DNA from 2 places in the Halarsenatibacter silvermanii genome. Region 2 is predicted to be linked to the other one. Evidence: riboswitches for the same ligand, from Rfam matches in the RefSeq annotation. Region 2 holds a riboswitch; the other holds the start of a gene.
The links. Region 2 has a riboswitch for glycine ahead of BLT15_RS06435 (glycine/sarcosine/betaine reductase component B subunit). Riboswitches for the same ligand answer to the same signal wherever they lie in the genome.
Positions count from the first base shown of each region.

Region 1: linked by a shared signal. The riboswitch ahead of gcvT (glycine cleavage system aminomethyltransferase GcvT) and the one ahead of BLT15_RS06435 (glycine/sarcosine/betaine reductase component B subunit) in region 2 are both predicted to bind glycine.

Region 1 is NZ_FNGO01000015.1:43,355-51,398, forward strand. Features, by position in the region: gene gcvH (glycine cleavage system protein GcvH) at 1-115, opposite strand, end outside; gene gcvT (glycine cleavage system aminomethyltransferase GcvT) at 643-1,716, opposite strand; glycine riboswitch at 1,817-1,909, opposite strand; gene BLT15_RS08715 (potassium channel family protein) at 2,135-2,794, opposite strand; gene BLT15_RS08720 (ParB/RepB/Spo0J family partition protein) at 3,034-4,008, opposite strand; gene BLT15_RS08725 (ParA family protein) at 4,001-4,789, opposite strand; gene rsmG (16S rRNA (guanine(527)-N(7))-methyltransferase RsmG) at 4,881-5,600, opposite strand; gene mnmG (tRNA uridine-5-carboxymethylaminomethyl(34) synthesis enzyme MnmG) at 5,612-7,543, opposite strand; gene mnmE (tRNA uridine-5-carboxymethylaminomethyl(34) synthesis GTPase MnmE) at 7,628-8,044, opposite strand, start outside.
Region 2 is NZ_FNGO01000009.1:92,017-100,060, reverse strand. Features, by position in the region: gene BLT15_RS06460 (4Fe-4S dicluster domain-containing protein) at 1-477, opposite strand, end outside; gene sdaAA (L-serine ammonia-lyase, iron-sulfur-dependent, subunit alpha) at 703-1,572, opposite strand; gene sdaAB (L-serine ammonia-lyase, iron-sulfur-dependent subunit beta) at 1,600-2,271, opposite strand; gene grdA (glycine/sarcosine/betaine reductase complex selenoprotein A) at 2,500-2,985, opposite strand; gene grdB (glycine reductase complex selenoprotein B) at 3,024-4,337, opposite strand; gene BLT15_RS06435 (glycine/sarcosine/betaine reductase component B subunit) at 4,383-5,666, opposite strand; glycine riboswitch at 5,863-5,969, opposite strand; gene trxB (thioredoxin-disulfide reductase) at 6,307-7,518, shown strand; gene trxA (thioredoxin TrxA) at 7,620-7,937, shown strand; gene grdC (glycine/sarcosine/betaine reductase complex component C subunit beta) at 7,956-8,044, shown strand, end outside.

The sequences.
Region 1 (8,044 bases), on a different contig from region 2:
CAATATCTCCCAGCTCTTCCTGAGCATGATCCGTTAAACCAACTTTGCCAGAGCCATCCTCCACGGCTATCCATTCATGATCTTCCGTATAGCAGTAATCTTCCGGTACTTCCATATTATCCGCCTCCTGTTGTGATTTTTTATAAGGATCTTCTTGTATTCAGTTGGATAATAGGTGTGTAAAACCTCATTTTAATTGTGCTGTAAGATATAAAGCTTCGTTCACAATGAAATTTTTCCCCGGTTTAAGTTTAGTTGTCGGCCAAAAAATTGCGCTCCCTTCGCGAAAGCTCGTCCTTGAGCTCCCGCTCAGCCCGGCACATCCTGAGCCGGGGACACTATTTTTTGGCCGTGGACTCAACCTGAGTTTCGAAAAATTTCGAGTATCACTTTGCTTTATATCTTCCAGCCACTATTGTCATGATAGCGGTCTTATACGATATCTATCAACTGATAACAAGAAGATCCTTTTATAAATCATCTGATGCTAAAATTTCATATATATATGAATCTTCTCCATATCAGCTGGTTTAATATATCTTAGTCATATTCATACTGCTTATTACTGGAAGCTGACACGAACTTTGAAATTTTAACCAGCTGTTTCGGAGAAGAGCCATATTTATTAAACCATTTTGCAGGTTATATAAAAGGTGTCTTCACAATTTCGGCAGCCAGAGAACGCCCTCTTACTTCAATCTCAATCTCTCTGCCCACTTCAGAATATTCCTTATCTATATAAGCAAGGCCAATATTCTCCTCCAGACTGGGAGAATAAGAACCGCTGGTAACCTCTCCAATCTCTTTATCACCGCTGAGAACTGCATAACCATTGCGGGCTATGCCTCTTTCCCGAACTATAAAACCGGCCAGCTCTTTATCATATCCTTCTTCTCTGATCTCCACCAGGGCTTCCCGGCCAATAAAATCGCCTCCGTCAAAATCAACCGTCCAGCTCAAATTGGCCATCAGCGGGTGAATTTCCTCTGAAAGCTCGTGGCCATAAAGACAGAGCGTTTTTTCCAGCCTGAGAGTGTCACGTGCCCCCAGTCCTGTCGGCTGAATATCATGGCTTTTCCCGGATTCCATTATCCGCTGCCAGACATTATCAGCCTCTTTGGCGGCAAAATAAAGTTCAAAACCGTCTTCGCCCGTATATCCGGTTCGAGAAATTATGGTATCCACTCCGGCTATTTTCCCCTGGCTGAACTGAAATGGGTCGATTTCACCGAGCTCACAATCCGCCTGAGAGTTTAATACTTCTTCTGCAGCAGGCCCCTGCAGGGCGAGCAGAGCATATTCTTCGGTTCTATCATCGACCTCGACATCAGTAAAACTTTTTTCTTTTATCCATTCAAAATCTTTTTCTCGATTGGCTGCATTGACAACCAGGAGTAATTCATCTTCGGCCATCCGATATATCATCAGATCATCGACGACTCCCCCATGCTCATAGCACATGGGTGAATAAACCACAGATCCAGCTGACATATCAGCTATACTGTTTGTCAGCAGGTAATCAGCGCACTCTGCTGCTCTCTCGCCGGTCAGAAAAATCTCACCCATATGAGATACGTCAAAGAGACCGCAGTTCTTTCTAACATTGCGGTGTTCTTTGATAATTCCTTCGTACTCAACGGGCATCTCCCAGCCGCCAAAATCCGTCATGCTGGCTTCCAGCTCTTCATGCCGATGATAAAGCGGGGTTCTTTTAATTTTTAACCACCTCCATCAAATATTTTCCTCCAGAGAATCAAAATAGGGGAGGCTATAAATTAATATAGCCTCCCCTGTCCAGTTAACCTGTCCAGAGATCCGTCCATCCAGGATTCTTAAGCCTGAGAGTTTCGGTTCCCGCAGGAACCTTGCACCTTCGGCGCCCAAATAGGGACTCTCTCCTGAACTTCAACCGGAATCGACATATTGTGTTGATATGTCAGCAGGTATAGGTCTGTATATGATATTTTCAAAAATGGTATATTGATTTACTTCCGTAAAAATCGCTTGCTCCCAGAATACTTTCTCTGACTCATTATATATATTCTTTTTAAACAGCAGAATTCCTTCCTATAAATTCAGATTTTTTATATATTATAAATAAATGAATTAATAATTATCTCCGACAATTTTGCTGTTATTCGGGATTGAAAAGGTTTTCTACATCCTCCTTTACCTCATTGCGGGCCAGACAAATTATCAAATCATCTTTGAATAACCTGGTATTCCCCCGGGGAACCAGCGGGGAATCGCCCCGCAGAACAGAGGCAAAAACCACTTCCTGCGGCATATCGATTTCTTTTAATTTCTTACCTTCGACAGGTGAGTTCTCAGCCACCGTGAGCCTGAAAAGATTGAGACCGTCAAGATCATGGTAAAGGAGCTCTTTCATATCCTTAACTTTGACTTCCTGATCTACCAGCGCAGAAAGTATAGAGGCGCTGCTTACGGCGACATTTACTCCCAGCCAGTCGAAAAGCTTTTCATTGCCGGGGGTATTGACGGTGGTGAAGGTTCGATCGACCCCAAATGTTCTTTCGGCGATTTGACATATAACAAGATTATCCTGATCATCTTTGGTAACCGCTAAAACCACATCAGCTTTTTCTGCGCCCGCTTTTTCCAGCACATCGGCATCAGCTCCATCTCCCTGAACAGTTTCGATATCAAAGCGGTCCTGGAGCCGCTGACATTTATTTTCATCCATCTCAACCAGAATGATGTCATGCTCGTCTCTATTCAGATCATTGATTAAATATCTGCCCATTTTGCCGCCCCCGACAATTATTATATTCATGAATTATAACACCCCTATCAATTAAGATGGTTGGATCTTCTCCATATAAGGATAGAATATAGTTTTGGGCATATTCATATTCCTTATTTTTGGAAGTTACAAGGCTCTGTTCACAGTGAAATTTTTCCTGATAACCGAGTATATATGGCTATTTCACCAACTGTTCTATAGAAGAATCAGATGGTTTAACTTAAGCCTGCTGTCAGGACGATCAAAAAATCAGGATCGGATCTGAAATCTTATTCTTCAAACTTTTGGAGCAGATTTTCCAGCTGATCCAGGCTATCAGCTTTTATATGCAGCTGCCAGCTCTCCTCATCCTCTTTTATTTTTATCTCCAGAGGCAGCATTCTGGACAGCTGTTTTTCCAGGCTGCTGCGGCGGACCTGCCTGCTTTTGTCTTCTACCCCTCCATCTGAATGCCTTACATCGATCTCATCTTCATCCAGCTGTTCTCCTGGTTCAGAGGTTTCAGTTTTGACTTTTTGGGACAGCCTGTCAATATTCAATAACTCTTTATCTTTCCGCTCCCCTGACTCTTCGGCGCTTTTTTTGAGCCTGGAAACATACTTCTCGGTTTCTCTCACACTCATCTTCTCTTCCATGATCTTTTCAGCTGCTTTTATCTGCTGATCTTTGCTGTCAATACCGGCCAGAGTTCTGGCCTGTCCGGCTGATAATGTTTCACGTGAAACATATTCCTGTACCTCGAGAGGGAGTTTGAGCAATCTGAGTGAATTGCTGATACTTGAACGACTTCTGCCCAGGCGCGAGGATAATTCAGCCTGGGTGAGATCAAGCTCTTCAAGAAGCTGTTTATAAGCGCGAGCCTCTTCCAGCGGATTGAGATCTTTCCGATGAATATTCTCTATCAGAGCAAGTTCCATCATTTTATCTTGATCCAGATCTCTAACCAGAGCCGGAATCCTTTCCAGGCCGGCTTTTCTGGCAGCCCTCCAGCGTCTTTCCCCGGCCACAAGATAATATCCTTCCCCGGAGGTGGTGAGAATAACAGGCTGCAGAATCCCGTTTTCCCGGACTGATTCAGCGAGTTCTTCCAGCTCTTCTTCAGCAGCCGCATTATCTCTGGGCTGATAGGGATTGGGCTCAATTCTCTCGAGATTTATATCCTTCAACTCCTGATCATGCTCCCCTTTGCTTCCCAGCAGAGCATCGAGTCCCCGGCCCAGTCGACTCTTTTTTTCTTCATTCATTCTCGAGCACCTCCTCTGCCAGCTGACTGTAAGCTTTTGCGCCCCGGGAAGAAGGATCATAGGCAAATATTGATTGACCGAAGCTGGGAGCTTCGCTTAATCTGACATTTCTGGGTATTACCGTCTCATAAAGTCTGTCGGAAAAAAACTTCTCAACCTCCTCGCTCACCTGAGAGGAGAGATTGGTGCGGGCATCGTACATGGTTAAAAGCACACCTCTGATTTTTAGAGAGGGATTTAAATTGTTCTGGACAAGCTCAACTGTATCCAGAAGCTGTCCTAAACCTTCTAAAGCATAATATTCACACTGTATTGGTATAATAATATCATCAGCAGCGGATAAAGCATTGAGCGTCAAAAGTCCCAGAGAAGGAGGACAGTCGATCAAAGCATAATCGTAATCTATCAGCTTCCCTTCTATTTCCTGGGCCAGCTTCTTCTCTCTGGATATTTGTGATACCAGTTCGATTTGAGCCCCGGCCAGATCGATGCTGGAAGGCAGCAGTTTGAGATTATCCTCGTCCAGATCCTGAACCAGTGTATCGAACTGCTGACTGCCCAATAGAAGTTCATAAATGCTGTGTTCGAGTTCTGATTTATCCACGCCCAGTCCGCTGGTGGCATTGCCCTGGGGATCAATGTCAATAATGAGAACTTTTTTTCCCTTTCTGGCCAGCGCCGCTCCCAGATTTACGGCGGTGGTGCTTTTTCCTACCCCACCTTTTTGATTGACCACAGCGGTTATATATGCTTTGTTATTCTCTTCATTTCTATCAGTCATGATTGTCCTCCCCCGGGCCCCTGGCCCTGATCTCCTGTAAATTTAAACTAATCCTGTAAATATAATTCTATCAAACCGCCTTATCTCCTGCCTAAAGAGGTCGCTTCTCGGGAACTCCGACGCTGCGGGGAAATCTTTCCGGAGTTTTTTCTACTTTTTTGGAAATGAGAAAATACCTTTCTTCTTCCAGATAAGGAACGTCAATTTTCCGGACAATAATTTCAGACCCACCCATTTTTTCAGCAACTCCTGCAGCTGTTTTTAACTCTTCCCTGTAATTTGGCCCTTTATATAAACCCACCTGGCCAGAAACTCTGACCAGCGGCAGAGCATATTCCAGCACGACACCCGCCCGGGCCACTGCTCGGGCTGTGACAAAGTTAAACTTCTCTCGAAAATCGGGATCATCCCCCAAAATTTCCGCTCTTTCTGCAATGGGAAAACAGTTATGAATATCGAGCTTGTTGACTGATGATCTGATAAAATCAATCCGGCTCTGTCGAGAATCGAGCAGATAAAAATCTATATCCGGACGGGCCAGGCTCCACAAAAATCCTGGCAGACCGGCCCCGCTGCCGATATCAAGCACCGGCCCCCCAGAAGGTATGGATTCCAGAGAAAGAGGGGCCAGACAATCGAGGAAATGGCGTATAATAATTTTCTGTGAACCTTTCGTCCCAATTAAATTTTTTCTTCTGTTCCGCCGCTGTAAAAGTTCTAAAAAAGATATCATATTCTCCAAATTCTGTCTGGATAGCGAGATGCCGATCAGATCTGCTCCCTCTTTGAGCAAACGAAATTCTTCCTGCAAGGCTATTATCATCACTCCTCTTTTTCTTTATCGGCTTTTTCCTCTTTTTCCAGATAAATCATCAGGGCAGAAATATCTGCCGGCGAAACACCCGAAATTCTGGAGGCCTGGCCTAAAGATCGAGGTCTGATGCGCGATAATTTTTCCCGAGCTTCCTGGCGAAGATTGGAAAGTTCATCGTAGTTGATATCTTCGGGCAGAAGGCGATTTTCCATCCTTTCAAACTCCTTAATCTGCTGGCGCTGTCTGTCGATATAGCCCTGATATTTATTGGAGATCTCCACCTGCCTGAAAACTTCTCGAGGATATTCCGGCAGATCATCCACGATCTTTTTCAGATCCGGATAAGAAATTTCGGGCCGGCGCAGGATTTTTTCCAGATTTGCATCCTGTTTAAGCCCACCGCTGTCCAGTTCCTGAAGCGCCTGTATTACATCTCTGGTGGGAGTAACTTTTGTATTGTTCAGGTAATCTTCCAGCTCCTCTATCTGCTCTTTTTTGTTCTTGTAAATTTCCCATCTCCTATCACTCACCAGCCCAGTTTCACGACCGAGAGGGGTGAGCCTTTGATCGGCATTGTCCTGCCGCAAAAGCAGTCTGTATTCAGCACGCGAAGTTAGCATCCGATAGGGTTCGCGGGGGTTTTTGGTGACCAGTTCATCGATCAAAACACCAATATACGCCTCAGACCTCTGGAGAATAAGGGGGTCTCTGCCTTCCAGAGCCAGCGCTGCATTGATTCCCGCTATCAAGCCCTGTCCACCCGCCTCTTCATAGCCGGAGGTGCCGTTGATCTGTCCGGCGGTATACAAACCCTCGATGGAATCTGTCTCGAGGGTCAGATCAAACTGACCGCTGGCGACACAGTCATATTCAATAGCATAGCCCGGCCTCATAATTTCCGCCCGCTCCAGCCCGGGTATAGTTTCGAGAACTCTCTGCTGGACATCGAGCGGCAGTCCGGTAAAAAGACCGGAGATATAAAATTCATCAGTACTCCTACCTTCCGGCTCCAGGAAGAGCTGATGACTGTCTTTATCGGGAAATTCCACAACTTTATCTTCTATAGAAGGACAATAACGGGGCCCGGTTCCTTCCATCTCACCCGAGATCAAAGGTGCTCTATCGACCTGAGATCTTATCAATTCATGCGTTTTTTCGGTGGTGTGTGTCAACCAGCATGAATCCTGCTTTTTTCCCTGTAGAGGTGAATCGGATGTAAAAGAAAAACTGAGATTACCCTTATCTCCAGGTTGCTCTCGCATTTTAGAAAAGTCAACGGTGCTGCCTTTTACCCGGGGAGGGGTGGTGGTCATAAATCTCAACAGATCAAAGTTCAATTCCTCCAGAGATTCTGAAAGACTGTTGGCGGGATATTGCTGGTTAGGACCGGCGCTGTATCTTGCCTCACCGATGATATTACAGGCACGAAGGAAAGTGCCGGTTGTCAGAATGACTTTATCAGCTCGATATAATATGCCTGTTTTGGTCACCACTCCGGAAATCTTCTTCTCTTCTACGACAAGATCAACAACCACATCCTGCTTGAGGTCGAGATTCTGCTGATTTTCTAAAACCTGTTTCATTCTTTCGTGATATCGAGCTTTATCAGCCTGACCCCGCAGTGCCTGAACTGCCGGCCCCTTGCTGGTGTTAACCATTCTAATCTGAGTCATGGTTTTATCCATGTTTACCGCCATCTCCCCTCCCAGAGCATCTATCTCCCTGGCGATATGAGCTTTACCCGGCCCTCCCAGCGAAGGGTTGCAGGGCATAAAAGCTACGTGATCCAGATTTACGGTGAGTACCAGCACCCGATAGCCCATGCGTGCTGGAGCCAGAGCTGCTTCACAGCCGGCATGACCTGCACCCACCACTATGACATCGTATTTTTTGGGAGATTCGCTGGTATAATTTCCGGAACCGGCATCCCGCTCACTCATAATATATACCTCCTGTAAATCGTTTAAAAATGTTTCACGTGAAACATCTCGATAAATATTGAGTATTTAAGCCCGATTTAAAGACTATTTGCCCACGCAAAAATCCGAAAATATTTTTTCCACCATATCTTCGGTGACAGTTTCCCCCGTTATTTTGCCCAGCTCATGCAGAGCATCCCGCAGATCGATGCTGAGCATATCTTCTGGCATACCGCGCTTGCAGGCCTGCTGCATATGCTCAAGACTTTCGCGGGCTTTTTCCAGAGCCCGTCTGTGTCTGAGCCGGGTTACGGTATAATCATGATCTCCTACGACCCTGTCGCTGAAAATCAGCTCAACGATGGTCTCTTTCAATTCTTTTAAACCCCGACGCTCTTCTACCGAAATAAACAAAACAGGAGCCCCCGGGAAATTTTTCTCGATCTTTTCTCTATCTAAATCCGCAGGCAAGTCCGTTTTGTTTACCAGTATGATTAAAGGTTTTTCTTGAATTTTGGCGAA
Region 2 (8,044 bases):
ATCGATCTCGCCAAACTCCAATGCTCCGGTGCGGCAGGCCTCCGCGCAGGCGGGAATCTCGTCCTGCTGACGTCGATCAAGGCAGTCATCACATTTATAGGCAGGGGCCTTTTCTTTTTCAGCCGGGGTTTCCCGGCCGGCGACGGGAAAAGTTATAGCGCTGTAAGGACAGACCATGGCACACATCCCACAGGAGATACAATCATCTTCATTTACCTGGACTTTTTCTGTCGTTCTGTCGCGAAAAATAGCGCCGCTGGGACAGACTCCCCGGCAGGGTGCGGGTTCGCAGTGCTGACAGCGGAGGGGAAAATTGAGGAGGTCTATGCCGGTTCTAACGCTGATTCGAGCGGGCAGGGGCGGACTATCCTGAAAAAGTGCGTGAATTTTTCCGCGGGGAGAATGCTCGAGCGAACAGGCCAGCTCACAGTGACGACAGCCGACACATCTCTCTGTTCTGATCTTTACTGTTTTCACATCTTCACCTCCCTGGCTTCAGGTTTTGCTGTAAATTATTCAGCAAAAAATTAGCGTTTTTTGGCCGAAGACCAAACTTATGCCGGGTAAAAATTTCATTGTGAACTAAGCTTTATATCTTCCAGTGCAACTAAATGAGGTTTTTTACACACCTATTTACCGGCTGAGGACAGGAAGAACCTTATTTTATAATTCAATATTCTGATATTTTTACCTTTTTCCCTCTCATTTGTTCGACTCCAGAGATTTTTCGAACTTACGGGCGGTCTCGGTGTTGGCCAGTCCTCCTTCGGCTGTTTCCTTCAGGCAGGAAGGCATCAGATCACCGATTTCGCGCATGGCTTTTACGACCTCGTCAGCGGGGATGGTGCTCTCTATGCCGGACATGGCCAGCAAAATAGCCGAAAGAGCACAGCTGGCCGAGGTGGCATTCCTCTTGACGCAGGGAACCTCCACCAGACCGCCCACCGGGTCGCAGGCCAGCCCCAGAAGATTTTTAAGCGCCAGTGTGAAGGCATTGAGCGCGACTTTCGGTCTGCCTCCCAGCATCTCTGACCCGGCCCCGGCTGCCATCCCGGCGGCCACTCCGCATTCTGCCTGACAGCCGCCGGCAGCCCCTGAAACAGTGGCCTTACGCGCTGCTATCTCGCCCAGACCGGCCGCCGTCAGCAGGGCTTTTTGCTGGCGATCTCTGGCGATATCCTTCTCCCCGGCGAGAGCCAATATCACCGCCGGCACCACCCCGCTCGCTCCGGCGGTGGGAGCGGCGATTATCTTTCCCATGCTGGCATTTACCTCGGCAGTGGCCAGAGCATAAATATTGACGTTTTTAAAAAGCTCCATGCCCAATTCGTCACCAGAAGCGGCCAGTCTGGCCGCCTCTCCATCGACCAATCCTCCCTGTGAATCCAGCGTGTTTTCAATACCCGTTTCGATGGCCTGTTCCATAACATTCAGCCTGCTCTCGAGTTTTTCAAAAACTTTTTCGCGATCGGTATCCTCCTCTTCTATCTCCCTGGCCAGTACCACTTCCCAGAGTTCTTTATTCTCGTTTTCGGCTGCAGCCAGGAACTGAGAAAAGGTCGAATAAATCATGCTAATCCCTCCTGATATGATCAATTTCTAAAGTTTAGGGATTCTGCGCACAAAGTTTATAAAATCGGTCTTCTCCAGCTCGGCTGCGGTCTCCTGCGAAACCGGCTGGTTGAGCTCCAGAATGCAGGATCCCAGATCTTTTTCCCGCAGCTGCACGGCCTTCATAGTGATTATGTTGATGTCATTTTCCCCCAGCATGGAAGTTATATGTGCGAAGACTCCGGGCACATTTTTGTGCACGCACCAAATAGAGTCGTTATTGCCCGTAACCTCGAGCTCAAAATCGTCTATTCTGGTAATTTTGACAGCACCACCGCCGATTGAAGCTCCCTGGATTTTTATCCCATCCTTTTCACGGTCCTCACCGTCATTATAAAAATTGAAGATGACGGTGTTGGGATGGACAGATCTACCCTCGACCTTCTGAAATTCAAACTCGAGGCCGCGCTTTTTAGCCTCCGCAAAAGCACTGCGCAGCCGGGAATCGTTCGGCTCAAAGCCCAGCAGCCCGCCCACCAGGGCCTTATCGGTCCCGTGACCCTGCAGAGTTTTGCCGAAGGAACCGTGAGGTTTGATCACGACTTTTTTTAATTCACCGCCGGCAATAACTCTGGCCAATCTGCCCAGATTTACTGCCCCGGCGGTATGCGAACTCGACGGACCTATCATTTCTGGTCCCACGATATCGAATATGCTCATCGATTTTACCTCCTGAATTTGTCGATAGATATGCGGATGGAAATATCATTATTTCAGTCTCTACATTATTATATATATAATAACATGGAATGAATATATTAAAAAGCCTGCATTATTACTGGCGATATACAGAGATAGAATGCAGGAAAAAATAAATTGAGGTGATCGCCATCTGCAGCTTTTTGACGATCACCCCTATGAGAGAAATGTCTATTTTTTCGACTTCTATCAGCCGCCTACCGACATGAGATCGTAATCGCTGTATTCTTCCCTGTACTTTTTAACCTCTGCGATGATATCCTCTTTGTCGAGCACCATTTCCATCATGCTGATCTGCTCTTCATAGACATCCTCATCGATAGATTTTTTGATCTCCGGTTCCATCACATGATAACACGCGAGCCCGAGCTGGACTCCCGCCAGTGGACCAGCAAAGGTGGGATCGCCGTTGGCAACTGTCTCACAGGCCAGACCGGAAGCTTCTGCTTCGGCCCCACCCAGAATCACCAGCAGATTTTCCCGGCCGTGTTCTTCGGCCAGATCCTTGATCCGCTGCTGATTTTCCTGGTCCATGGCACCAGCACTTGTTCAGACGAAGCATTCTGTGGTGGTGAAGACCACCTCCGCTTCGGTGGTTTCCATGGCTTGTTCGATAGCCGGCCCCGGAATTCCATCTCTATCGCCGAGAATGGCTGCTTTTTTGTCCTTTAGCATGTTTTGCACCTCCTGAATTAATTTTTTGATGATCGCTCTCACTCAAAAACGGCCTGATTTTCCACATCTATGGTGAGTGCATTTAAAGCCTTTTCCGTCAGCTCACGCCGCCGGGCTTTTTCCTCCTCGCCGCCGAGATCGGGATCCCCCAGGGGATGAGGAATAGCCACCGCCGGCACTATTCGGTTGGCTCCCACCGTTTTGGAAATGGGCACGATAGAAGCTATATGGACCACGGTAAATCCGGCCTTCTCCAGCTCTTTCACCATCGTTGCACCGCAACGAGTGCAGGTTCCTCAGGTGGAGGTGAGCACCACGCCCTCGACGTCGGCTGCTTCCAGATCGCTGGCTATATCTTGAGCAAATTCTCTGGCGCTGGCCACGGCGGTACCGTTGCCCACGGTAGTGTAAAAATAGTCGTGCAGCTCGCCTATCTCGCCTTCCTCTTCCAGCTCCCGCATGACATCAAGCGGCAGCACGCGATCGGCATCCTCGCTGGCGTAAACAGGATCATAACCTCCGTGAGCGGTATCATGACTATCTTCGCTGAGATCATCAAATTCTTTCAGGCTGTATTTGCCGTATTTTGACGCGCTCGAAGCCTCTATACTGTCCGGGTTTCCGTCCGGAACTATGCCGCCTGAAGTAACCAGGGCTATTTTGGCCTGGCTGAGATCGGTCAGAGGTTCAGCTGGCTTGACCGTATCGAAGGCCGGCATGGGATATTCCGACTTATAGTCCTCTTCTTTTATTTTATTTAGCAGCATATCGACAGCCCGCCGGGCCCCTCTTGTTTCGACAAAGATATTCTTTCTGAGCCCCCGCGGCAGATAATCGGCCTCTTCCGGACCGCCCGGATTGCCGTCGGTTTCGAAATATCGCTTTACCAGACTGGCCATATCCGGCAGGGCATCTCTCATGCCGGCCGCGCTGTCGGGTGTCTCCACGAAATAGGCGTGGTTTCTGTACATCTCATAACCGGGATTCTCCGGATAAATGCCCGATACCACGGGCAGTCCGAGCTCGTCTGCTTTTTGAGCCACAGCCCCGCAGGCCATCCCGTATCTGCCGGCATTAAAAGCCGGTCCTGCTATTATTATGTCGGGATTTATATCGGTGAGCATATCCTCTATGGCAGCCAGGGCCTCCCCCTCGTTTTCGCTGAAGTAATCATCACCGCAGATAATCGTGCTCACCACCTCGCAGCAGTCATCGAGCTGCGCATTGAGCGCCCCCGCCGGACCCACAGGCTCTGATTTTAGGCGCGGAGGCGTATCGGCTGCCTCTTCGCCGCCGATGCCGCCAAAAAACTGATTTAGATAATGAACCGCTTTTCTTTCAGCCACTTTCATCCCTCCTCGTGATTTCAAAGCGAGTAATTTAGCTGCCGCCCGCTCTCAATATTCCCGGGCGGTCAGATAACCGAATCCGAGTTCATTGGTAGCCCCTATGATAGCCTGTATCTCAACTTCGATGCTGCCGTCCTCTTTTAAACTTCCCTCGAAACCGCCTGCCATGCTGTCGGCAAATTTATCCTGACCGATCACCCTTTCCATGGCGGGCAGCCTTATTATCTCATTGGCATTGCCGGTGGAGACGACTGCATCCCCTTCCGGTGTCGAATCGGCCAGTGATTGGGAGGCTCCATCGCTGCCGGCAAATTCATCGGTGAGCAGAACTGTCTTTATATCTCGTCCTTCCAGCTTGCGGCAGTTCATGATCAGATCGGCGTCGGGATTGCCGAAACCCTCTTCGCTGACGATGGCCGCATCTAAATCGAGCTGTTCGGCCAGCCGGGCGGTGAAATCGGAGGACCTCTCCTTGTCATCAAGAGTAACGTTTTCGTTGGTAATGATCGTGCCAACAAAATTCAAAGTCCGGCCGTCCTCGCGATAGAGTTCTTCGATCACCGGGTTGTTCTGATGAAAATAGGTGGTATTTTTATCGCAGGCCGATACGCAGTTGCCGCTGACTATGGCTCCATCCATAACCTCGGTCGGTGAGATGATGGTGGGCAAAATTTCCTTGGCATCGACCGAATAAACGTAGGTATCGTGTAAAAGCCCCTGGCTTTGCAGCATGTAAATATAACCGACCCGGGGCAGATAATCGCCGCCGCCTGCAGCTTCATTCAGGGCCGGCTGCTCGTACTCTTCGATGGTGTCAGGCTCGGTTCCGCGGGCTATCCTGCCGATATGTTGGGCCGCTTTCAGCCCCATGATCCGCAGAACTTCCTCGTGTCTATGATCCTCTATATCATCCTCGACCTCGCAGTCGATCACGATATTGAGCGTCTCCGAAAAAGGTGTGTACTCCGCCCCCGGTCCGCTCATCTCGATCGTGCCCTCCTGATAGCCGACGATATCGCCGGTCGTCACCACCGCGGTATTTTCCAAAACCAGCGTGCGGCCGCTGCCCATCACCTGATTTTCACCGACAAAGCCGGGAAATACTTCGCCGCCCTCTACCTTGCAGCGAGGCTCGATGACGTCTTTGACCGGAATGATTCTGGTGCTCTCTCCCGGTCTGGCCAGGGTCAGCTCGACCGATTTTATCCGGCTGTCCTCACAGATGAGCTGAACCAGCTCATCCTCATCGATAGAAAGTTTGCCGTCCTCGATTCCGTTTTCTGAACCCAGCTCGACCTCTTCTATCTTTATTCTTCCCAGTTCCAGCTTCATATCTGCAATCCCCCCTCGTTATTGAAAGCTTCGGACATGGCTTAAGCTGTGAGATAAAAAAAGCAGCAATGAGAGAAATTCACCCTCATCGCTGCTCTGTCAGATCACCTGAGAGATTACCCGGCCGGTCGGCTTGATACGGCAAAATTAGCTGTCCGGCGGGCTGCCCCTTCGGAAATTTTCTTCTCCAGAGAGATGTCCGGAAATGGTCCTGCTGCCTGAGAGTTTCACCGACCGTCGAGAAAAACAGCCGGCTTACCCCTTCGGCGGCCGCCAGAGGCGGCACTCTCCCATCTCCTTCAACCATCCGCATTATCCATTTTTCTGTTTCCCGCAGTATACTTCGGGACCACCTCGGTTTAATAAATTTCTCACAAAGTCATTTCGTGTTTAATTATAAATAAAAAATTTAAGTCTGTCAAGTAGAACTTTTGCCCTGATAAAACTATAAATAGGCCGCTTTCGAGTCGATATTGGGCGATATTGCTGCTGAAAAGGAGAAAAAAGGGCATTTTAGCCGGGATTGAGTGTTTGACAGCGGTCAAAAATTCTGTTTTAATATAGATAAAGTTGTGCACTAAATCACTTTCTTAAATACAATTAAAAAAATAATGGTCGATCAGGAAAGGAGCTGGCTGCCTTGGATAAAATTTATGATCTGGTGATAGCAGGCGGCGGTCCGGCCGGGCTTTCCGCGGCGGTGTATGCCGCGCGCTCGAAGTTAAAGACGCTGGTTTTAGAAAGCGACAGCGCCGGCGGACAGCTGACCGATTATGAGGAGATGGAAAATTATCCGGGTTTTACGGATATCACGGCCCCGGAACTGGCCAAAAATTTCAAAGAACACGCCCGAAAATTTGGCGCTTTGACCGCCGATGGTGAAGTTCAGAGGCTGGATCTGGAGAGTTCTCCTAAAAAAGTGATGACCAAAGACGGCAAAACCTATCATACCCGCAGCATATTAATCGCCACCGGCGCAGAACCCAGAAAACTGGACATACCGGGCGAGAAAGAGCTGCAGGGACGCGGTGTCTCCTACTGCGCCACCTGCGATGCCGAATTTTTTGTCGATCTCGATGTGATGGTTGTCGGCAACGGCAACTCGGCCGTGGAAGAGGCTATTTATCTGACCAATTTCGCCCGCCGGGTGACTCTTGTTGTTATCCACGAGGAAGGAAAAATGGATGCCGACAGTCTGTTTCAGGAAAGAGCCTATGAAAACGATAAAATCGACTTCGTCTGGAATTCCACCCTCAAACGCATAGAGGGCGATCAGATGGTGGATAAGGCTGTGGTGGAAAATATCAGAACCGGAGAGCTGCAAAAACTCGATTATGACGGTATTTTTATCTTTGTAGGCCGGGAACCGAGCACCGAAATTCTGGAGGATACCGGCGTAGAACTCGATCAATCCGGTTATATAGTCACCGATGAGGGTATGCGGACAAATGTGCCGGGAGTCTATGCTGCCGGGGATGTCCGCCAGAAGCCCGTACGCCAGGTTATCACCGCTGCCGGAGACGGGGCCACAGCCGCAGTCGAGTGCCAGAAATATCTGGAGGCGACAGAACACTGGCGTGAAAACGTGCTGGATACCGAATCTGAGGTGATCGTTTTCTTCTGGAGCCCCACCGATGACGACAGTCTGGAAGCGATGCGGCTGCTGGAAGAGCTGGAAATCGAGGAAAAAACAGATAAAGAGCTGGTCAGGATAGATGCCTACGGCAACGATTTCATCCCCGACCGTTATGGCGTGGAAGAGATCCCGACAGTGATAACCATAGCTGGTGGAGAAGAAAAAGAAAGAATTATACGTCCCACAGCGAAGGATCTGGAAGGTCTTCTGGCCTGAGAGGCGATCTGCTAAAAAGCAAAAGGTGAAAGGAAAACACTGGAACTGTAAAATTTTTAGGTTTTTCCTGTTATCTTATGAGGATAGGGAGGTATAAAAAGATGCTGGAACTGGATGGAGACAATTTCGAAACTGAAATTTTAGAAGCTGAAGGTTTGGCCGTGGTGGATTTTTGGAGCGAAAGCTGTGAGCCCTGCAAGGAGCTGGCCCCTGATTTTGAAGAACTGGCCGAGAAATATGAGGAGGAAGCCAGGTTCGCCACGCTCGATATCCAGGGGAACAGAAGGCTGGCCCTGGGTCAGCAGGTCATGGGCCTGCCCTCTATTGTAATTTACGAGGATGGCGAGAAAAAAGAACATTTGACCGGAGATGATCTGACCATAGATGAGGTTGAAGATGCGCTGCAGAAATATCTGTGATCGGGGAGGTGATTGTAAATGAGCAAAGCTGTGATAGACGGCAGCAGCTATGTGCTGGCCCATACGCCGAATATTCTTAAGGCAGGCGGAACAACTCAGACTGAAGC